Regions from separate parts of the Streptomyces sp. NPDC001507 genome, predicted to be linked through region 3. Evidence: riboswitches for the same ligand, from Rfam matches in the RefSeq annotation. Region 3 holds a riboswitch; each other region holds the start of a gene.

What was found. A riboswitch is a leader RNA that binds a small molecule or an ion and turns the genes downstream of it on or off. The one in region 3 is predicted to bind cyclic di-AMP.
Region 1: linked by a shared signal. The riboswitch ahead of ACFY0K_RS03225 (NlpC/P60 family protein) and the one ahead of ACFY0K_RS24400 (peptidoglycan DD-metalloendopeptidase family protein) in region 3 are both predicted to bind cyclic di-AMP.
Region 2: linked by a shared signal. The riboswitch ahead of ACFY0K_RS40220 (M23 family metallopeptidase) and the one ahead of ACFY0K_RS24400 (peptidoglycan DD-metalloendopeptidase family protein) in region 3 are both predicted to bind cyclic di-AMP.

Annotation. Positions count from the first base shown of each region.
Region 1 is NZ_JBIAVV010000001.1:694,393-701,887, reverse strand. Features, by position in the region: gene ACFY0K_RS03240 (flavodoxin family protein) at 1-325, opposite strand, end outside; gene ACFY0K_RS03235 (hypothetical protein) at 395-562, shown strand; gene ACFY0K_RS03230 (DUF1996 domain-containing protein) at 567-2,552, opposite strand; cyclic di-AMP (ydaO/yuaA leader) riboswitch at 2,959-3,133, shown strand; gene ACFY0K_RS03225 (NlpC/P60 family protein) at 3,144-5,480, shown strand; gene ACFY0K_RS03220 (NAD-dependent epimerase/dehydratase family protein) at 5,498-6,556, opposite strand; gene ACFY0K_RS03215 (FAD-dependent oxidoreductase) at 6,804-7,495, shown strand, end outside.
Region 2 is NZ_JBIAVV010000015.1:139,256-146,750, forward strand. Features, by position in the region: gene ACFY0K_RS40205 (GNAT family N-acetyltransferase) at 1-3,060, opposite strand, end outside; gene ACFY0K_RS40210 (HPr family phosphocarrier protein) at 3,238-3,519, shown strand; gene ACFY0K_RS40215 (GntR family transcriptional regulator) at 3,772-4,467, opposite strand; gene ACFY0K_RS40220 (M23 family metallopeptidase) at 4,828-5,583, opposite strand; cyclic di-AMP (ydaO/yuaA leader) riboswitch at 5,596-5,759, opposite strand; gene ACFY0K_RS40225 (M16 family metallopeptidase) at 5,950-7,338, opposite strand; gene ACFY0K_RS40230 (pitrilysin family protein) at 7,335-7,495, opposite strand, start outside.
Region 3 is NZ_JBIAVV010000007.1:398,805-406,299, forward strand. Features, by position in the region: gene ACFY0K_RS24395 (alpha-galactosidase) at 1-2,019, shown strand, start outside; cyclic di-AMP (ydaO/yuaA leader) riboswitch at 2,328-2,484, shown strand; gene ACFY0K_RS24400 (peptidoglycan DD-metalloendopeptidase family protein) at 2,489-3,415, shown strand; gene ACFY0K_RS24405 (SGNH/GDSL hydrolase family protein) at 3,643-4,428, shown strand; gene ACFY0K_RS24410 (TetR/AcrR family transcriptional regulator) at 4,473-5,075, opposite strand; gene ACFY0K_RS24415 (GNAT family N-acetyltransferase) at 5,118-5,642, opposite strand; gene ACFY0K_RS24420 (helix-turn-helix domain-containing protein) at 5,641-6,252, shown strand; partial or broken gene ACFY0K_RS24425 (MFS transporter) at 6,210-6,767, shown strand; gene ACFY0K_RS24430 (MFS transporter) at 6,869-7,411, shown strand; gene ACFY0K_RS24435 (Glu/Leu/Phe/Val dehydrogenase dimerization domain-containing protein) at 7,424-7,495, opposite strand, start outside.

The DNA of each region.
Region 1 (7,495 bases), on a different contig from region 3:
AGTCGAGGGCGCGCAGGGCGCCGGTGACGTCGTTGCCGCCGTGCACGTAGGCCCCGAAGGGGCGGCCGCGCGTCTCGTCCAGGCACGGGTAGTAGATCTGGTCGAAGAAGTGCTTGAGGGCACCGGAGACGTAGCCGAGGTTGGCCGGGGTGCCGAGGAGGTATCCGTCGGCCGCGAGCACGTCGGCGGCGGTGGCGGACAGCGCCGCCCGCCGCACGACCCGCACGCCCTCGATCTCCGGGGTCGTCGCCCCGGAGACCACGGCCTCGAACATGGCCTGGCAGTGCGGTGAGGGGGTGTGGTGGACGATCAGCAAGGTGGGCACACCCGCACCCTGCCGTGTGCCGCCCGCCGGCGGCAAATGCCGGCGGGTGGCACTCAGGGCTGTACGGGCATGCTCCAGCAGGTGGAGCCGGCCGGCACACCGGACAGCCGGGCGGTGAGCCGGGCGGTGGCGTCGCCCTGGTCGGTGGCCGCGGCGGTGGCGCCGCCGCCCTGGCTGCAGCACGACGAGACCCTCCCCGCGTCCGAGCCCGCCCAGGACACGCTGCGCAGCAGGTGACAGGTCAGAACGAGGTCCGCTTGGTGCGCCACAGCAACGCGGCCCCGGAGACCAGCAGCAGGCCGCCGAAGACCGCGGGCCACAGGTGGGCGCCGGTCTCGGCGAGACCGCCCTGGACGGCTTGGGGCTCGGTCTGGGGCTCGGTCTGTGCACCGGTGCCCGGGGTCTCCTGGCCGGCCGGGGCGGCGACGGCGGTGCCGGTCGGCGAGGCGGCGGAGGTGCCGGCGGGTGCCTCGGTGTCGGGCCGCTGCGTCGGCTCGCTGATCACACCGCCGCCCGACGACTTGGTGGTCGACGTCTTCTTCGGCGACGGGGTCGCGTAGACCCTCGGCAGCCCGGTGGAGCCGGATCCGGAGCCGGAGCCAGGGGCGGTGGCGGTGGCGGTGGCGGTCTCCGTGGCCGGGGTGCCGGCCGGGGGCTCGGACGACGGCTGGTCCGACGACGGCTGCTGGGTCGCCGGCTCGGACGGCTCGGCGCTCTGCGTCTCGGCCGGCGGCTCGGACGGGCTCGCGGTCTCGCTCGGCCGGGACGGCTCCGCGCTCTGGGACGGCGGCTGCTCGTCGGCGCCCGCGCCGCACTTGCGGCCGGAGTTGATGCAGTCGACCATCTTCCGCATCAGGCTCTCGTCGAAGACGTTGATGAAGTCTCCGTGGTCGGTGACCGGCTTGTGCAGCTGCTCGGGGAACGAGTCCACCGCGAACAGCGGGACCGTACGGCCGCCGTCCTGGAGGCTCGGCGCGGCCACGGCGTAGACGATGCGCTGCACCAGCTGCGGGATGGCCTGGAAACCGGCCGGGCAGCTGCCGTCGGGGCCTTCGAACGCCACGTGGGTGCGGTGGTTGGCGCTGTCGATGTTCCGGCCGTCCCAGCAGCTCTGGAACCGGAACGTGCGCACGACGTCACTGCCGGAGGGGCAGAGCGGGTACTTGTCCTTGAGCTGCCGGTCCTCGTAACCGGTGCAGCTCCAGGAGGCGTTGGCGTTGGCCGGGCCGTTGACGAACGCCTTGGCGTCGCCGGTGATGATGCGCAGCAGCCGTGGCATCTCGGTGACCTTGGAGGTGGGGTTGCCCTCGAAGGTCAGCGTGACCTGCTTCGCCGTGACGATCTGCCCGGCGTTGCCCTCGGTGCCGCCGCCCGGCTTGTCGGCGTCCCGTTCCTGCTTGCCGTTCTGCAGCCGCAGCACGGGCCAGTAGTACGTGGACTTGTCGCCCTGGTCCGCACAGCTGGTCTGCGCGTTGGCCAGGTCCTGGTCGCTGGCGAAGGCGTTGTTGGACTGGTTGCCGATGTAGTCGTGGAAGTGGTGGGCGCCGTTGGAGACGCCGGGCGCGACGATGACGTTGTCCGAGTTGAACAGGCCGTTCGCGTTGACGCCGCAGCTGGAGGAGAAGGTGCCGGTGGAGCCGCCGGGCTGCTCGGCCGGGGTGGAGACGTTGGGCTGGACCGAGGTGATGTCCGCGTAGTCGGCGGCGACCGGCCCGTTGCCGCCCTGGCCGCCGGCGCCGGTGCCCTGGCTCGGCGCGGCGCTGCCCTGGCCGCTCTGGCTCGGCGTGGCACTGCCCTGGGGAGCCGCCGACTGCCCGGCGTCCTGGTTCGAGGAGCGCAGGGTGCAGGCGGCGAGGTCGTCGAGGCCCTGCGGGCGGTCGCCCTCACGGCCGATGGCGTCGGCGATGCGCTGGAGCGACTCGGACCGCTCCGCCTTCAGCGGGTCGATGATCGTCTGGCCGGCGAAGCCGGGGTTCTGCTCGATCTCGGCCGCGGACTGGGTGAGTTGCTGGTAGGCGGCGGCGATCTGCTGGTCCAGCTGGGCGAGTTCACGGTCGACGTCCGCCCGGGCGCCGTCGGGAACCGCGGTCAGCCGGCTGCCGACGTCGGGGCAGTAGATCGTGGGCGCGGACAGCACCTGGCCGGTGGCGACCTGCCCCTGGCCACCGCCGTTCTCGGTGGCCGAGGCATAGACGTTCACCGCGACCAGTCCTCCGCCGCCGAGCATCAGGGCGACCGCTGCGAAGGTCGCGCGCTGTGCGCCGGTCGGGCGTCTGCGCCTGTTGCGTCTCAAGGTCGTTCCCCTGCGTGTCGTGGGCGGCCGGGCATGGAAATCCCCCGCTCTATACGGCCCACGGCGCCACCGTGTTCAACAGACCCACGAATTCACGGTGACCTCACAGAAAGCGCGTGCACCGGAACAGGCGAACGCGACCGACGGCAACGCCCCGGTGACCCTGCGAATGCAATGGATGCGCGCGAAATGCCGTTCCGTACGGTCGAGTTCCGAACGCTAAGACGAACATCACAAATACGTATCGGACATTAGCCACTTCAACCTTCACACGAGTGACACAAGTTGGCTAAGTTGACGGGCAAGCCGCTCGGCTCCCCCCGGCGAATCCCGTCGGGCCGCGCGGCCTCCGCCGAGTCCGGTGCCCCTCAGGGGCTGATCCGGAGCCGGGGACCCAACCGACCACTGGGGTGAATCGGCCGCCGTCCGCAAGGGCAAAGGCCGTAGGGCATGCCTTCCGGATTCGACCGCCCGAACCCGACAGCTAACCCGGTAGGCGGAGTACGGAAGGAGCACGACCCCTCAATGGCGCCCGAGAGCCGTGACGAGGTTCGACAGCGGATCGACAGCCTCTACGACCAGGCCGAGAACGCCACCGGGAACTACAACGCCACCCGTGCGATGAGCGGGGGCTCGCGCTCACGCGGCGTCCCGCTGTTCAAACGGCCCCGTCGTGACGACCCGGGCCTCGACAACATCGCCCGGGAGTGGTTCGAGGGGGCGCGCTCGAAGCTCGGGCCGAGCGTTCCGGCCGCGCTGCCCTCCGACCGGCAGCCCGCCCGGTCCGGCCCGCGGCGGCCCGTCAGCGCCATGGCCGCCGACCTCCTCGGCCAGCTGGAGGACTCCGGCCCGGCCCGGCTGGAGCTGACCGCGGGACCGTCCGCACAGAGCGAGATCGAGGTCGTCCGCGAGCTGCCGGCGCGCCCGAAGCTGGAGTTGACGGCCGGGTCCGCCGCAGCGCTGCCCGCGGGGACCCCGGGTGCGCCCAGGGCGCTGCCCGCCGCCGGGCAGCAGCGGCCCACGCCGGGTGCCTCGAAGACCAGGAACCAGCTCAAGCTCGCCAAGGCGCGCGAGGTGCTGTCCCAGCGCACCGGTCAGCGCGCGATCGCCGCCCTCGACGCGGCCCCGGCCCCTGTCACCCAGGGTGTTCCGCAGTCGCCCAGCCCCTGGCCGGCGCCCGAGGCCCAGGCCCCGCCGCAGCAGTGGCAGGCTCCCGCCGCCGGCATACCGAACCAGCGCACCGGCAGCGGCTCCGCCCGGTCCGACTCCCCTGCCGCCACCCGCGCGCTCCCGGCGGTGACCGAGACGGGCGGCATCCCGATCGTGTCCCCTTCGGACACCGGTACCTTCCGCATCATGACCCCGGGGGGTGCCGACCGTGCCCCGACCCGGGCCGCGGCCGACATGGGCGGTTTCCGCCTCATGACCCCGGGCGGCTCGGGCGGCGGGACCTACCAGAGCGCGCCCGCCATGGACACGGGCGCCGCCCAGGCTCCGGCGCCGGTGGACACCGGCTCCTTCCGCATCATGACGCCGGGTGCCACGGGCTCGTTCCCGATGCCGACGCCGGCCGACGCGGGCGGCTTCCCGACGGCTGATCCCATGGCGAGCACCAGCGTCTTCCCGACGGCGGACCCCATGACGGGCAGCAGCGCCTTTCCGACCGCCGACCCAATGACGGGCACCAGCGTCTTCCCGACGGCGGACCCCATGACGGGCACCAGCGCCTTCCCGACCGCCGACCCGATGACGGGCAGCAGCGCCTTCCCGACCGCGGCTCCCACGAACAGCGGCGCATTCCCGACCGCGGCGCCCGCCGCTCCCGCCCCGGCCCCCAGCCCGATGGACGCCGGCGGTTTCCGGATCATGTCGCCGAACGCGGCCGCCTCGTACACGGACGTTCCGCCGGTCGCCGCCGACACGGCCTACGGCACCGGCGGGTACCCCGTGACGGCCCCCGCCGTCCCCGCCCCGCCCACGGCCGCCATGCCGATGGCCGCCATGCCGATGGCCGCTCCCTTCGCCGCCGCACCCGCCGCCGACATGGCCGGCGCCTATCCGGCGGGCATGCAGGCCGGCGCTTATCCGGAAGGCATGCAGTCCGCCGACGGCGCGTACGCCTACGCCGCCAGCATGGCCATGCCCACCGCGATGGCCGCGCCCGCCGCGGCGATGCCCGCGCCCATGGCCATGCCGATAGCGGCACCCGCGGCAGCCCCCATGATGGCGCCGATGGCAGCCCCCATGGCGGCACCCCCCGCACCGCCGACCGCCGCGATGCCGCCGGCCATGACCGCGCCGCCCGAGGCGATGACGGCTGCCGCGCCCGCGATGGCGATGCCCATGGCCGCCCCCGCCCCGGTCGTCACCGCTCCGCTCCCCACCACGCCCCTGCCGACCGCGCCCCCGCAGGTCCCGGCCCCGGTGCCCGCCGCAGCCGCGCCGGTGCCCGGCGGCTACGCCGACGCCGGTGCCTTCCTCCTGCCGGGCGTCGCGGCCGAGGCGGGCAAGGCGATGAAGGCGCTCGCGTTCGCGCGGGAGCAGATCGGCCGGCCGTGTGTCTGGGGCGCGACCGGGCCGGGGGCGTACGACGCCTCCAGCCTGACCCAGGCCGCCTGGCGCGCCGCCGGCGTCACGCTGCCGCGTACCGCGGCGGAGCAGACGCTGGCCGGCACCCCGATCACGCTGGCCGCCGTCGAGCCGGGTGACCTGGTCTTCTTCTTCGACGACGACAGCCACGTGGGGATCTACGCGGGCGGCGGCACGATGGTGCACGCGCCGAGCCCCGGGGCGCTCATCCGCGAGGAGTCGATCTACAACGCCGGGGAGTCGGCGATCCACCGGGTGATCCGCCCGGCCTGACCCCGTGGCCGTCGGGCTCACACCCTCCGCCGCCGGGTGCGCCAGCTCTCGTGGTGGTCCAGGAGGGTCTGCTCGACGGGCCGGTAGGCGAGGCCGAGTTCGCGGACGCTGCGGCCGTTGTCGACGCGGAAGCGGATGCCGAGGTGCTTGCGTATGTAGTCCTGGGTGAGGCCGAAGAGCGGGCCCAGGACGCGTACCGGGCCGTGCGGGAGCGCGGTGCGCGGCAGGCGCGGGTCCCAGGGGTGGCGGGTGCGGATGATCCGGGACATCTCGTGGAAGGACGTCATCGTCTCGTTGGCCACGATGTAGCGGCCCCTGGCCGCCGGGTTCTCCGCGGCCGCGATGTGCGCGTCGGCCACGTCACGGACGTCCGCGGTGGTGAAGCTGAAGTCCGGGGCGCCGTAGCAGAAGCAGCCCTTGAACAGCTCGTCGAGCAGGAAGAGGCTGCCGGACTCGGAGGCGGGCGTGAGGGAGGGGCCGAGGACCAGGCCGGGGTTGACGGAGACCAGGCGCCAGCGGTCCTGGGCGGCCTCGGCCTCGCGGGCGGCGCGCTCGGCGACCGTCTTGGCGTAGTGGTAGGGGTTGTTCGCCACGGTGCTGGTGGTGTTGAAGTACTCCTCGGTCAGCACCCCGCCGGCCATCTCGCGGACGTCGGCGTAGTCGCCGAAGATCGCGCCCACGGTGGAGGTGAGGACCAGGGTCTCCACCTCCGGCGTGCGCTCGACGCCGCCGAGCACGTTGCGGGTGCCGAGCAGCGCCGGGTCCACCACGTCCCGCTGACCGTCCTCGATCCGTTCCGGCATCAGGAACGGCGAGGCCACGTGGAAGACGGTCACGCAGCCGCGGAACGCCTCGTCGAAGGAGCCGTCCTTCAGAAGGTCCGCCTCGAACAGGGTGAGCCGGCCGGGGAAGGCCTCCTGGAGCTCCCACAGGGGCCGTACCTTCGCCGTGTCGGAGGCGCGGCGGACGGTCGCCCGGACCCGGTACCCGCGCTCCAGCAGCCGCCGTACCAGGTGGCTCCCGACGAATCCGCTGCCGCCGGTCACCACGACGGCCGTCTCCCCGCGTGCTGCCACGCTCTCACCCCTCGCCCTCCGGCCACCGCGCCTCGGTGCGCCGCAGAGGACAGGGTGGTGCATGTGACGTGTGCCCGCCAAGCACCCGGAAGCCACCGGGCCGCCCCCGAGGCCATAAGCCGGACCCGATACACGTCATAAGATCGGCTTATGAGGTCATAGGGCGGACCCGCGTACTAACTTAGGACTGCCTTAGTTTAGGCTTCCCGTTCGAGATCGCTTGTCCTCACTCGAAGGGAACCTGATCATGCCGCGCCCCCTGCGGGTAGCCATCGTCGGAGCCGGCCCCGCCGGGATCTACGCCGCCGACGCCCTGCTCAAGTCCGCGGTGGCCGCCGAGCCCGGCGTGTCCATCGACCTCTTCGAGCGGATGCCCGCCCCGTTCGGCCTGATCCGCTACGGCGTCGCCCCCGACCACCCGCGCATCAAGGGCATCATCACGGCCCTGCACCAGGTGCTCGACAAGCCGCAGATCCGGCTCTTCGGCAACGTGGACTACCCGGCCGACATCAGCCTCGACGACCTGCGCACGTTCTACGACGCCGTGGTCTTCTCGACCGGCGCCACCGCCGACCGCGAGCTGCGCATACCCGGCATCGAGCTGGACGGCTCCTACGGCGCCGCCGACTTCGTCTCCTGGTACGACGGCCACCCGGACGTGCCGCGCACCTGGCCGCTGGAGGCGGAGAAGGTCGCGGTCCTCGGCGTCGGCAACGTGGCCCTGGACGTGGCCCGCATCCTCGCCAAGACCGCCGACGAGCTGCTGCCGACGGAGATCCCGCCGAACGTCTACGACGGCCTGAAGACCAACAAGGCCCTCGAGGTCCACGTCTTCGGCCGCCGCGGCCCGGCGCAGGCGAAGTTCTCCCCGATGGAGCTGCGGGAGCTGGACCACTCCCCCAACATCGAGGTCATCGTCGATCCCGAGGACATCGACTA
Region 2 (7,495 bases), on a different contig from region 3:
GGTGCGCGGGCCCAGATCGTCGCGGGCGGGAGGCGGGGCGAGACGCACGGTTGCGCCCAGCACGCTCACGCCCTGCGGGGCGACCACGACCGGCTCCAGGGTGACCGCGACGACCTCGGGGTGGTCGTCCACCAGCCGGGAGACCCTGAGCAGCAGCTCCTCCAGAGCGGGCGTGTCGACGGGGGCCGAGCCGCGCCAGCCGAACAGCAGGGGTGCCGTCCGGATCGAGCGCACCAGTGAGGTGGCGTCCCGGTCGGTGACCGGAACCAGCCGGTGCGCCATGTCCCCGAGCAGCTGCGAGGCGGCCCCGGCGAGGCCGAAGGACACCACGGCTCCGGCGGCCGGGTCGATCACGGCCCGGACGACTGTGTCCACGCCCCGGGGCGCCATCCGCTGCACCACCGGCCGCAGCTCCTCGGGCGCCCCGAACAGCTCGCTCAACTCGTCGTACGCCCGCCGCAGTTGCTCCTCGTCCGCCAGGTCGAGCCGGACACCGCCCAGGTCGGCGCGGTGCCGCAGGTGGGGGGCGGTGGCCTTGAGGGCGACGGGGTAGCCGAGGGCGCGGGCGGCGTCGGCGGCGGCATCGGGGGTGGGGGCGGGCAGGGCGCGGTGCACGTCGATGCCGTACCTGCCGAGGAGCCGGCAGGTCTCCTCGGCGCCGATGGTGAGCCCCTCGCCGCGTTCGAGCAGCCCGCCGATCAGCTCGGCGGCGCCCCGCTCGTCGATGTCGTCGTACTCGGGCACCTTCCCGGGCTCGGCGGCCTCCCGCTGCCACTGCGCGTACTTCACGGCCTCGGCGAGCGCCCGAACGGCCCGCTCGGCGGCGGGGTAGGCGGGGATGAGGCGGGAGTGGGGGTGGGGGGTCCGGGAGGCCTCGGGGATCTCGGCGGCGAAGCGCTTCGGAGACCGCGGCAGCGTGACCGACGGTGCCACCACTCCTGTGGGGCCCCCGGCCTCCGCGGCGGGCAGGCGTTCCGCGGCTCCCGCGGCAGGCAGGCGTTCCCCCGCTCCCGCGGCTCCCGCGCCTTCCACGGTGGGCAGGCTTCCCCCCGCTTGCGCGGCTTCCGCGGCTCCCGCGGTGGGCAGGCGTTCCCCCGCTTGCGCGGCTTCCGCGGTGGGCAGGCGTTCCGCAGGGCGGAACGGGTGGGCACCGCCACCAGTGCCGGGTGCCGTCGCACCAGCCGAAGGTGCGGTACGGCCCGCGGCCGAAAGCGCCTCCGCCAGCCCCCCGAGCTCCACGTGCACCACCAGCACCGGCTTCCCCGGAACCTCTTCGGCCGCCGAGCGCAGCGCGTCCGCCAGCTCCGCGTCCCCGACCGCCCCCTCACCGATCGTCGGGATGGCCGTGACGACCACCGCGTCGCACGAGTCGTCGGCCAGCGCCCGCGACAGCGCCTGGTGGAAGTCCGCGGCACTCGCCCGCGTCGTCAGGTCCTGCGGCCGGGCCGGCCGCAGCCCCTCCGCGAGGCACCGGTCGTAGGTCAGCAGCCCGAGCGACTCCGAGTTGCCGAGGATCGCCACCCGCGGCCCCGCAGGCAGCGGCTGCCGGGCGAGCAGCAGCCCCGCGTCGACCAGTTCGGTGATCGTGTCGACGCGGATCACCCCGGCCTGCCTGAGCAGCGCGGACACCGTGGCGTGCGGCAGCCGCGTCGCCCGGACCGCGTGGCCCGGCGGCGCCTGCCCCGCGCCCTGCACCACGACGAGCGGCTTCGCCGCCCCCGTCCGCCGCGCGAGGCGGGTGAACTTGCGCGGGTTGCCGATGGACTCCAGGTACATGAGGACGACGTCGGTCTCGGGGTCGTCGTACCAGTACTGGAGGACGTCGTTGCCGGAGACGTCCGCGCGGTTGCCGGAGGAGACGAAGGTGGAGACGCCGGTGGTGCCGGTGACGCCGCCGCCGCGCCGGTGCAGCCGGGAGAGCAGGGCGATGCCGATGGCGCCGGACTGGGCGAACAGGCCGATGCGGCCGGGGCGGGGCATCTCGGGTGCGAGGGAGGCGTTCAGCCGGATGCCGTCCGCGGTGTTGATGATCCCGAAGGCGTTGGGGCCGATGATGCGCATGCCGTAGGTGCGGGCCTGCCGGACGAGGGCGCGCTGGCGCTCGCGGCCGTCGGGACCGCTCTCCGCGTAGCCCGCGGCGAGGACGACGAGTCCCTGGACGCCGTGCTCGCCGCACTCGGTGACGACGTCGGGGACGTGCTCGGCGGGTACCGCGACCACCGCGAGGTCGACGGGCCCGTCGATGTCCCGCACGGAGCGGTGTGCCGGCACCCCGTCGACCTCCTTCAGGTCGTCGGGGAAGGCCCGGTTCACGGCGTGCAGGCGGCCGGTGAAGCCGGCGTCCCGCAGATTGCCGAGGACGCTGCGGCCGACCCCGCCGGGCGTGCGGCCGACGCCGATCACGGCCACGGACCCCGGTGCCAGCAGCCGTCGTACCGAACGGGCCTCCGCGCGCTGCTCGCGGGCGCGCTGCACGGCGAGGGAGCGGTCGGTGGGCTCCAGGTCGAACTCCAGGCGGACGACACCGTCCTCGAAGCTGCGCTTCTGGGTGTAGCCGGCGTCCATGAACACCTTGATCATCTTGGTGTTGGCGGGCAGCACCTCGGCGGCGAAGCGGCGGATCCCGCGCTCACGCGCGACGGCCGCGATGTGCTCGAGCAGGGCGGAGGCGACGCCCCGGCCCTGGTGGGCGTCCTGGACGAGGAAGGCGACCTCGGCCTCGTCGGCGGGCGCGGAGGCGGGCGTCCCGCCCGGGCCAATGCGGTCATAGCGTACGGTTGCGATGAACTCGCCGCCGATGGTGGCCGCGAGCCCCACCCTGTCCACAAAGTCGTGGTGCGTGAAGCGGTGGACGTCCTTGGCGGAGAGCCTGGGGTAGGGCGCGAAGAAGCGGTAGTACTTCGACTCGTCCGAGACCTGCTCGTAGAAGCTGACCAGGCGCTCGGCGTCATCGACGGTGATGGGCCGGACGCGCGCGGTACCCCCGTCGCGCAGCACCACGTCAGCCTCCCAGTGGGACGGGTACTCGTGCCGGTCCTGCGGGTCCGCCGGGGTCTGCATGGGCCCCAGAGTACGGCTCGCGTCCGACAACGGCGCGAGGCAGTCTGTGGAGGACGGACGTCGGACCGAGGCCGCGGTCCGGCGACCCGACCCGGAGGGGCACACGCCCCCTCCGGGCACGCTTCACGATATGGGAAACTGGTCTAGACAACCCTGAACACCGAAGGGCAGCATCACATGGCTGAGCGCCGCGTCAACGTCGGCTGGGCCGAGGGCCTCCACGCCCGCCCCGCTTCCATCTTCGTCCGGGCCGCCACGGCCGCAGGCATCCCGGTGACGATCGCCAAGGCCGACGGCAACCCCGTCAACGCGGCCTCCATGCTGGCTGTCCTGGGGCTGGGCGCCCAGGGCGGCGAGGAGATCGTCCTCGCCTCCGACGCCGAGGGCGCGGACGCCGCGCTCGACCGCCTGGCCAAGCTGGTCGCCGAGGGTCTCGAAGAGCTCCCCGAGACCGTCTGAGCGACCTGCGCCCGCACGTCCGGGGCCGCGCCACCCCCACAGGGGTCGGCGCGGCCTCGCCGTTTCCCCGCCGCCCATACGGAACCCGCACCCGGCTTTACGACGATCCCGCCCGGGAGTTCACGGAAACCCGGCACCCGACTTTACCGCGGGCATACGAAACGAGCGCGCCCGTTAATTCCCGGCGCGCTTGAATTCGGGCAGCGAAAATACGCCCCGCCGAATAACACCTCTTTGTATACGGCGCGCGTGTTAATGCCGCAGGCCCGACATGTTTACGGGATGTTGCGAAGTCCTCACACCGTTCGCCCGTTCGGTGGCGCCGGGAAATCGCAGCCGGTGGGAGACCGTCGAGCGTTCGGTGTGCAGGGCCGTGATCGCCCGGGCACGGTCGCCGTCCCCCCGCGCCACCGCGTCCACGATGGCGCCGTGCTCCGTCCAGGACTCCACGGGGTTGGCGGGCGTCTCCACGGTGTACATCCAGGCGATCTTGTGACGCAGCTGGGTGAGCGTCGAGGTCAGGGCGTGGCTGCCGGAGGCCTGCGCGAGCGTCTCGTGGAACCAGCCGCCCAGGGAGCGCAGATCCTCGCTGTTGCCCCGCCGGGCCCGCTCCTGCCCCAGCCTGACCAGTCCGCGCAGCACCTTGAGGTGGGCCTCGGTGCGGCGCTGGGCGGCCCGGGAGGCGCCGAGCGGCTCCAGGAGCATGCGCATCTCCAGCAGGTCGGCGGCCTCCTGCTCGGTCGGTTCGGCCACGCACGCGCCCGCGTGCCGGCGCGTCACCACGAAGCCCTCGGCCTCCAGGGTGCGCAGGGCCTCACGGACGGGGACGCGCGAGACCCCGTAACGACGGGCCAGGAGTTCCTCGGTGAGCCGGCTGCCCCGCTCGTAGACACCCGCGACGATGTCGTCCCGGATCGCCGTGCATACCGAGTGCGCCGGAATACGCATGTCCGACCTCCGCCTTAATCCCCGTGAAACGCCGCCGAGTGGCGCTCGTTCCGTGACTCTATTGCAATGAGCCGGAATTTCCGAAGGGGGGCCGGAATCCAGGGATATATTTTGGACAGCAGCGGCACGAAAACGACGAAAGCCCCGGCGCACGGGCCGGGGCTGCGGAACTTCTCACGAGTTGTTGTCGCACGGTGGTCGGCTGCGGGCGCGTCGTGGCCGGTCGCGCAGTTCCCCGCGCCCCTGAAGGGGCGCTGCCCGTGACGCCCCTGAAAGGGGCGCGGGGAACTGCGCGAGCAACCCCCACGCACCCGCACCCGGCCGAGGCCACGTCGGCCTCAGCGCAGCCGTCCGGCTCCCTCAGACGTTCACGCCGTGCTTGCGGAGGTAGGCGACCGGGTCGACGTCGGAGCCGTACTCGGGGGTCGTACGGGCCTCGAAGTGGAGGTGGGGGCCGGTCGTGTTGCCGGTCGCGCCGGAGAGCCCGATCTGCTGGCCCGGCGTGACCTGCTGCCCCACCGAGACGCCGATGGACGAGAGGTGGCCGTACTGGGTGTACATGCCGTCGGCCATCTTGATGACGATCTCGTTGCCGTACGCCCCGCCCCAGCCGGTGGAGACGACCGTGCCGGTGCCGACCGCGTGCACGACCGTACCGCTCGCTGCGTGGAAGTCGATGCCGGTGTGGGCACCGGAGGACCACAGGGAGCCGCCGGTCTTGTAGCCGGTGGAGACGTAGGAGCCGCTGATCGGCGCGACGAAGGTGTTGAGGCGCTTGCGCTCGGCCTCGCGGGCGGCGCGCGCCTTGGCAGCACGCTCCTTCTTGGCCTGCTCCGCGGCCTTCTTCCGGGCGGCCTCCTCGGCCGCCTTGCGCTCGGCGACCGCCTTCTGGGCGACGGCCTGGGCGTCGATCTGCTCGGCGACGGAGTCGCTGATCGTGATGACCGGGGTGAGGCCGGTCTGCTCCACGGAGTTCTCGGCGGCGACCGCCGGGGCTGCGGAGACGGTGCCGATGACACCCGTGGTGGTGAGGGCCGCGATGCCGGCGGCCTGCGCGGTGGTGCGCTTCACCCGGCCGGGACGACGGTGCTTCCCGGAGGCGCACATGAACGCCATGTAGAGGCTGGTCCTTTCCTTCCCTCTCGCCTACCGGGTTAGCTGACGGGTTCGGAGCAGGAAGGTCTCCTACGGACCCCCTCGCGACATGCGCGGGCGCCCGATTCACCCCAGGGACTGCGTGGGTCCCCGGCTCCCCTGGCTCGCGCCGTACGGGGACTCGGCGATGGCTGTCCGGTGCCGCGGACGCGGCGCGATGCCTGACGGACAGCCCGGAAGAACCTACGAGGGCCCACCTTCAATGCTCAAACGGATCACGGTTTTTGTCGCACATCCCACAGGGCAGACAGGCAACCTCCGCCCCAATTCGGACATTCCAGAGCCCTGGTGACCGGGTGGTCACCAGGGCTCCGCACGCGCGTGCCGCTACTCGGCGGCGACGACCGTGACTTCGCCGATCCCGAGGGCCTCCACGGGCTCCTTGATCTGCGCCGCGTCCCCGACGAGGACCGTCACCAGGCGGTCCACCGGGAAGGCGTTCACGACCGCCGCGGTGGCCTCCACGGTGCCGGTGGCGGCCAGTTGGCGGTACAGCGTGGCCTGGAAGTCGTCGGGCAGGTACTGCTCGACCTGATCGGCCAGGGTGCCCGCGACGGCCGCCGCCGTCTCGTACTTGAGCGGCGCCACCCCGACGAGGTTCTGCACGGCCACGTCGCGCTCGGCGTCCGTGAGGCCCCCGGCGGCGAGCGTGCGCAGCACCGTCCACAGGTCCGACAGGGCCGGGCCGGTGTTCGGGGTGTCCACGGAGCCGCTGATGGCGAGCATCGAGGCGCCGGTGCCGTCGGGGGCGGACCGCAGGACCTGCCCGAAGGAACGGACGCCGTAGGTGTAGCCCTTCTCCTCGCGCAGGACGCGGTCCAGGCGGGAGGTGAGGGTGCCGCCCAGGCAGTAGGTGCCGAGCACCTGGGCGGGCCAGACCCGGTCGTGCCGGTCGGGGCCGACGCGGCCGATGAGCAGCTGGGTCTGGACGGCGCCGGGGCGGTCCACGATGACGACCCGGCCGGTGTCGTCGGCCGTCACCGCCGGGACCGGGCGGGGCTGCGCGGTGGAGCCGCGCCAGGCGCCCAGGGTCTCGCCGAGCAGCTCGTCCAGGTCGATGCCGGTCAGGTCGCCGACGACGACCGCCGTGGCCGTGGCGGGGCGCACGTGCCGGTCGTAGAAGGCACGGACGGCGGCCGCGTCGATCTTCTCGACGGTGTCCTCGGTGCCCTGGCGCGGCCGGGACATCCGCGCGGTCGACGGGAACAGCTCCTTGTAGAGCTCCTTGGCGGCGCGGCGGCTGGGGTTGGCCAGCTCGTGCGGGATCTCGTCGAGGCGGTTGCGGACCAGCCGCTCGACCTCGCTCTCGGCGAAGGCGGGCGCCCGCAGGGCGTCGGAGAGCAGCCCGAGGCCCTTGGCGAGCCGGGAGGCCGGGACCTCCAGGCTGATCCGGACGCCGGGGTGGTCGGCGTGCGCGTCGAGGGTGGCCCCGGCCCGCTCGAGCTCGGCGGCGTACTCCTCGGCGGAGTGCTTGTCGGTGCCCTCGGAGAAGGCGCGCGCCATGATCGTGGCGACGCCGTCCAGGCCGGCCGGCTCGGCGTCCAGGGGCGCGTCCAGGAGCACCTCGACGGCGACGACCTGCTGACCGGGGCGGTGGCAGTGCAGCACGGTCAGGCCGTTGTCCAGGGTGCCGCGGTCGGGTGCCGGGAAGGCCCAGGGCTTGGCCTCGCCGGGCTGCGGCTGGGGGTGGAAGTCCATGGTGGCGAGCTCGGTCACTTGGCCGTCTCCTCGTTCTCGTTGCCGGCCTCTACGGTCGCTTCCTGCTCCGGGTCCTCGCCGCGCCCCGCCTCCTGGGTGTGCTCCGCGGACTCCGCGGACAGCGGCTCGTAGACGAGCACCGCGCGGTTGTCGGGCCGCAGACGGGCCTTGGCGA
Region 3 (7,495 bases):
AGCTACGCGCTGCATCTGACGGAGACCGACGAACTGCTCCACCTGCACTGGGGGCCGAGGATCCGGCTCGCCGACGCCGAAGAGCTCACCACCCGGGTCCTGCCCGGCTACTGGCCCTTCGAGTCCCCGCTGGACGGCCGCGAGGAGTACCCCGTCGAGGGCGGCCCCCGCTTCGTGCGCCCCGCGCTGTCCGTGCGGACCGAGGAGCGCCGGGGCACCGAGTGGACCTTCGACACGTACGAGGTCGAGGACGACGAGCTCCGGCTGCGCTTCACGGACGACGGCATCGTCATCACCCTGCACTACCGGATGCGCGGCGACGTCGTCGAGCGCTGGGTGAGCGTAGCCAACGAGGCACGCACGCGCGTGGAGCTGCTGCGCGCCGACCCCGCCACCTGGACGCTCCCCGACCGCGAGGGCTGGCGGCTCTCCCAGCTGCACGGACGCTGGGCCGCCGAGTCCCGCCTCACCAGGGCCCCGCTCACCTACGGCGAGAAGGTCATCGGCAGCCGCCGCGGCCACACCGGCCACCAGCACCTGCCCTGGGTCGCCCTCGACACCGACGCCACCGAGGAGCGCGGCGAGGTCTGGGGCTGCGCCCTCGGCTGGTCCGGCTCCTGGCGGATCGCGGTCGCCCAACTTCCCGACGCGCGCGTGCAGATCACCGGTGGCGCCGGCTACGACGACTCGGGCCTGCTGATGCTGGCCGAGGGCGAGTCGTACACCAGCCCGGTCTTCGCGGGCCTGTGGACCGACGGCGGCTTCGGTGGGGCGAGCCGCGCCTGGCACGCCTACCAGCGGGCGTACGTCATCCCGGACGCCGACCAGGACCGGCCGGTGCTGTTCAACTCCTGGGAGGCCACCACCTTCGACATCTCCGAGGAGCAGCAGGCCACCCTCGCCCGCCGAGCCGCCGCGATCGGCGTCGAGCTGTTCGTGGTCGACGACGGCTGGTTCGGCGCCCGCACCAGCGACCGCGCCGGCCTCGGCGACTGGACGCCCAACCCCGACCGCTTCCCCAAGGGCCTCAAGCCCCTCGCCGAGTACGTGCACGCCCTCGGCATGCAGTTCGGCATCTGGGTCGAGCCCGAGATGGTCAACCCGGACAGCGACCTGTACCGCGCCCACCCCGACTGGGTGCAGTACCAGCAGGGACGAAAGCGCACGGAACTCCGCAACCAGCTCGTCCTCAACCTGGCCCGCGAGGACGTCCAGGAGTACCTCTGGGGGCAGCTCGACGCCCTGCTGTCCAGCGCCCCGATCGACTACGTCAAGTGGGACTTCAACCGCTGCTTCACGGACGCGGGCTGGCCCGGCGAGCCCTACCCGCAGCGCCTGTGGGTCGACCACGTGCGCGGCCTGTACGCCCTGCTCGACCGGATCCGCGCGGCCCACCCGAACGTCGCCATCGAGTCCTGCTCGGGCGGTGGCGGGCGGATCGACCTCGGGATCATGAGCCGTACCGACGAGGTGTGGACCTCCGACAACACCGACCCGCTGGACCGGCTCGCCATCCAGCACGGCTTCAGCCAGATCCACCCCGCCCGGGTCATGTCGGCCTGGGTCACCGACAGCCCGAACCACCAGCTCAACGGCCGGATCAGCAGCCTGCGTTTCCGGTTCGTCAGCTCCATGGCCGGGGCGCTCGGGGTCGGCGGCGACCTCTCGCAGTGGACCGAGGAGGAGCTGGCCGAGGCCGGGCGCTGGGTGGAGCTCTACAAGGAGATCCGGCCCCAGGTGCAGCGCGGCGAGCAGTTCCGGCTGCGGCCGCCGGCCGGCGGGCTCAGCGCGGTGCAGTACACGCTCGGCGACGAGACCGTCGTCCTGGCCTGGCTGCAGGCGCAGAGCTACGGCGAGCCGGCGCCGGCGCTGCGGCTGCAGGGGCTCGACCCGACCGCGTCGTACGAATGCCGCGAAACGGGCGAAGTGCATCGGGGTGCCGTGCTGTCGCACCACGGGCTGCGCACCGGGCTGAAGGGTGACCTGGACGCGGCGGTCTTCCGGCTCCGCCGGGTCTGACGCATACGCCCGAATTGGAACCTTCGTCATAACTTGCTCTGGAATAAGCGGACGTGGTGTGACGTGCGTGAGGAGCGTCATATTCGTGACCGTCCGTCGCGCGTCATGCTCACGTAATCCTGATGTTCCGCAAGCGAATTGGAAATGCGACTGGGGCCGGAATTCACGGAGGGTGACCGGAACTTCCCTTTATGGATCACGTCGGAACCGGACGGCCGGAACCGGGTGCTTGTCCACGTCCGTCTTACTCGCTTACGTTCGCCGCACATCCGGTCGGAACGCCGAATCCTGCCGCCGCCCGGAGTCCCCACACACACTCACCCGTGCCCGGCAGGAGCGGGGGACCCACCAGGTATGACCGCCTGTTCCGGTTCCCGGGACGGCTCGGGGTGCAGCCACTTCCTTGTGGCCGGGCAGCTCCAGCCCGAACCCGACAGCTCACCTCGCAGGCGCAGGAGAGGAATGCGCCATGCCCGCGAAGGGTAAGCACCGCCGTCCCAAGTCCCAGCGCCTCACCCGTTCGATGGCCGTCGCCGGAACCGGTGGCGCCGCGCTGGCTCTGCCGCTCATGGGAGCCACCGGCGCCCACGCGGCCACCACGCAGTCCCTTTCCGAAAAGACCACCCAGTCGCTTCCCGTGGCCGAGAAGGCCGCGGTGAAGGAGGCGCCCGCAGGGCATTCCGGCGCCGCGCATTCCGCGCATCGGATCTACACGGTGGTGCCCGGCGACTACCTCTCGAAGATCGCCCGCGACCAGAACGTCCGCGGTGGCTGGCACCGGCTCTACGCCGACAACCGGCAGGCGGTCGGCGGCAATCCCTCGTTGATCCACCCCGGCCTCAAGCTCACCCTCGGCGGCCGGCACGCCGCGCCGACCGACTCCGGCTCTCGTCCCGAGGCGCAGTGGAGCCCGCAGTCGTCCACCTCGTCCTCGGTCACCTCCTCGGACACCTCGGACGTCTCGGGTGATTCGGCCACGACCGCCGCCGGCTTCACCCTCCCGGTCGCCGGTGGCGCCATCGGCACGGGCTACCACGTGGCCGGCAGCATGTGGTCCAGCGGCTACCACACGGGCGTCGACTTCGTCGTCCCGACCGGCACCCCGGTCAAGGCCGTCGGCGCCGGCACCGTCGTCACGGCCGGCTGGGGCGGCGCCTACGGCAACCAGGTCGTCATCCGGCTCGCCGACGGCTACTACGCGCAGTTCGGCCACCTCTCCGCCCTGTCCGTCTCGGTCGGTCAGACCGTGACCGCGGGCCAGCAGATCGGCCTCTCCGGCGCGACCGGCAACGTGACCGGCCCGCACGTCCACTTCGAGATCCGCACCACCCCCGACTACGGCTCGGACGTGGACCCGGTCGCCTACCTCCGCTCCAAGGGCGTCACCGTCGGCTGACCCGGCAGGCCCCGACCTCCGGCATTCCGGGGCCGCTCCACACGCGGCCCCGGAATCAGGATCGACACGTCAACGCCGCTGGTCAGGGACTTATTCCAAGATTGGCAAAGTATTTAGCAGTGTCTTATCTCACCGAGCGTCAACCCCTTATTACGGTCGCGTAGGTCACAGCCGAAGGTGAATCATGGCCCGACGTGGGAGACGATTCGAAGAGTGACAATGCATCAGTGATCGGGTCGTACGCAGCGGTGGGGGACAGCTTCACCGAGGGCGTGGGAGACCCCGGCCCCGACGGGGCGTTCGTCGGCTGGGCCGACCGGTTCGCGGTACTGCTGTCCGACCGGCGGCCCGAGGGCGACTTCAGCTACACCAACCTCGCCGTACGCGGGAAACTGCTCGACCAGATCGTGGCGGACCAGGTGCCGCAGGCCCTGGAACTCGCCCCGGACCTGGTCTCCTTCTGTGCGGGCGGCAACGACATCATCCGCCCCGGCACCGACCCCGACGAAGTGGCCGAACGGTTCGAGCGGGCCGTGGCCCGGCTGACCGAGGCCGTCGGCACGGTGCTCGTGACCACCGGCTTCGACACCCGCGGCGTGCCCGTCCTCAAGCACCTGCGCGGCAAGATCGCCACATACAACGGACATGTCCGGGCCATCGCCGACCGGTACGGCTGCCCGGTCCTCGACCTGTGGTCCCTCAAGACCGTGCAGGACCGGCGGGCCTGGGACGGCGACCGCCTGCACCTGTCTCCCGAGGGGCACACGCGCGTGGCGCTGCGCGCCGGTCAGGTGCTCGGCATCGAGGTGCCGGCCGACCCCGACCAGGCATGGCCCCCGCTGCCGCCCCGCGGCACCCTGGAGGTCCGCCGCGACGACGTGCACTGGGCCCGCGAGTACCTGGTCCCCTGGATCGGGCGCCGGCTGCGCGGCGAGTCCTCCGGCGACCACGTGACGGCCAAGGGCGCGCTCTCCCCGGACGACATCAAGATGCGGATCGCTTCCGTGGCCTGAGGCGGAGCCGGCGGGTAAGGGGTGGCCGCACTGCGGGCCGCCCCTTACTGCTGCTCGGGCAGCCCCAGTTCGCGCGCCAGCGCCTCGTCGGCCCAGGCCTGGGCCCTGGCCCGGGGTACGGCGCCCGGGTACGAGGTCAGCTGGACGGCGAGCCCGTCGAGCAGCGCGGTCAGCCGCAGCGCCGCCGCCGTGGGGTCCGGGCACCGGAACTCGCCGGCCGCCACCCCCTCGGCGATGACCTCGGCTATGGCCGCCTTCCACTGCTGGTCCAGCCCCTTGGTGACGTCCCGCAGCGCGGGCTCCCGCAACGCCACCGCCCAGCCCTCGATCCACAGCCGCCAGCCCTTGGCCTGGCCGGTCGGCGCGTACCAGCGCACCGCGGCCCGCAGCCGGCGCAGCGCCGACGTGCGGCGCCCCAGCAGCTTGCGCAGATGCGCCAGGTCGTCCTCGGCGGCATAGGTGAAGGCGGCGGCGACCAGCTTCTCCTTCGTCGAGAAGTGGTACAGCACCAGCGCGTTGCTCACCCCGAGGGCCGAGGCCACATCGGCGATCCGCACCGCCGCCACGCCCCGCGCCTCGATCTGCCCGATGGCCGCCCGCAGCAGTTCCTCCCGCCGCTCGGCCACGCTCAACCGCACTCTCGCCACGCGGTCACCCTAATCGGTCGTCCCGCCACCCGCGTTGCCGTCTCAGGCCAGCGGCAGCCGCATGATCGTCAGGTCCAGCCAGCGGCCGAACTTGGTGCCCACCTCCCGGACCGTGCCGACGTGCTCGAAGCCGAACCGGTCGTGCAGCCGGACCGACGCGGCGTTCCCGGCCTCGATGCCGGCGATCATCACATGGTGGCCGGCCTCGCGCGCCGAGGCGATGAGCGGGCCGAGCAGGGCGGAGCCGATGCCGAGCCCGTGGCTGCCCTCACGGACGTACACGGAGTTCTCCACCGTGTGCCGGTAGCCGTCCAGGGCGCGCCACGGGCCGTAGACCGCGAACCCGGCCACCTCGCCCGGCGCGTCGGCCGGCTCGGCCACGAGCGCCGAGCCGCGTTCCAGATGGGCCGCGAACCAGGCCGCGCCCTCCGCGGGGGACTGCGGGGTCTCGGTCCACAGCGCCGTCGAGTGCTCGATCGCGTGGTTGCGGATCGCGCGGACGGCCTCCTCGTCGGCGGGCCGGGCCGGGCGCACCACCACCAGGCCTCTCTCGTATATTGGATTCATGTCCAACATAGTAGAACCCTCGGCCGACCCCTTGGTGCGGCAGATCGCCGCACGGGTCCGCACCGAGCGGGAGCGCCGCCGCTGGACGCTGGCGCAGCTCGCGGACGCCTCCGGCGTCTCCCCGGCGATGATCAGCCGGATCGAGCGCGGCGAGAGCAGCCCCACCGCGGTCGTCCTCGGCAAGCTGTCCGCCGCCTTCCAGATCGGCGTCGCCTCGCTGCTGTCCCTCGCCGAAGGCGCGCAAGGCGCGCAGGAGTCCGTGGCCGACACCCAGGGAGTACGGCGCGCGGCCGACGCCGCCGAGTGGCGCGACCCCGGCACCGGCTACCGGCGCCGCCAGATCACCGGCCCGCGCTTCCCGGCGGAGATCGCCGAGATCCGGCTGCCCGCCGGAGCCCGGGTGCCCTACCCGGCCGCGGCCTTCGCCTTCGTACGGCAGCTGGTCTGGGTCCTCGACGGCCGGCTCACCTTCCACGACGGCGACACGGTCCACGAACTCGGGGCCGGCGACACCGTCGAACTCGGCGCACCGGCCGAGCGCGTCTTCGCCAACACCACCGACGCCGAATGCCGTTACGCCGTCGTCCTCACCCGCGACGCGCGGCCGTGAGCCCGCCGCTGCCCCGCGGCGGCACGTTTCTGCTGGCCGTCACGGCCGGGACGGCGATCGCGAACAACTACGCCGTGCAGCCCGCGCTCACCGCGGTCGCCACCGACCTGGACGTGCCGCTCTCCACGATCGGCCTGGTGCCCACCGCCGCGCTCGCCGGCTGCACGACCGGCTTCGCCCTGCTGCTCCCGCTCACCGACCACCTCGCCCCGAACCGCCTGGTCGCCGCACAGCTCACCGCCCTGGCCGCCGCCCTGGCGCTCGCCGCCACCGCGCACCACGCGTCCGTGCTGCTGGCCGCCTATCTGCTCGTCGGAGCCGCCGCGAGCGTGGCCGCCCAGGCCGGCAACATCGCCGGCCGCCATGCCCGGCCGGGCCGCGGCGGAACCGGCGTCGCCCTCGTCGCCGCCGGCATGTCGGCCGGCATCCTGCTCAGCCGGCTCGCGGGCGGCGCCCTCACCGACGCCTTCGGCTGGCGCCGGATGCTCCTCGTCTTCGCCGCCCTCGCCCTGCTCGGCGCGCTCGCCGCCGCGACGCTCCTGCCCGGGCAGCGCCCGCCCGCCTCCCGCGGCTACCGTGCCACCCTGGCCGCCCTCCCGCCGCTGCTCCTGCGCCGGTGCTCCTGCGCCGGCCGGGACTGCGCCGCGCGGTGGCCACCGGAGCGCTCTGGTACTTCGCCTTCAACCTCTGCTGGATCGCCCTCACCCTGGCCCTGGCCCGGCCGCCGCACTCGCTCGGCCCGGCCGCCATCGGCCTCTACAGCCTGGCCGGGCTGCTCGGCTTCGCCGCGCTCCCGTACACCGGCCGCCTCACCGACCGGTACGGCCCGCGCACGGTCATCGGCGTCTCCATGGCCGCCGCCGCAGCCGGTACCGCCCTGCTGGCCACGGGCCTGGACGCCCCCTGGCGCACGGCCCTCGGCCTCGCCCTCTTCGACGCCGGCTGCTTCGCCGCGCAGGCCGCCAACCAGAGCCGCGTGATCGCCCTCGACCCCGCCCGCTCGGGCAGCCTGAGCAGCGTCTACCTGGTGGTGTACTTCTCGGTCGGCGCCCTGGGCACGGCCGTCGCCGCACCCCTGCTCGACACGCTCGGCTGGCAGGCCACCAGCCTCACGGCCACCGGCGCGCTGCTGCTCGCCGCTGCGCTCGGGCGCCGCTGAGGACGTGCCGCGTCACCGGTACCAGCCGAACCGCTCCGCGATCACCGGCAGCCGGTCGGCCACCAGGGCGTGGGCCGCGGCCCG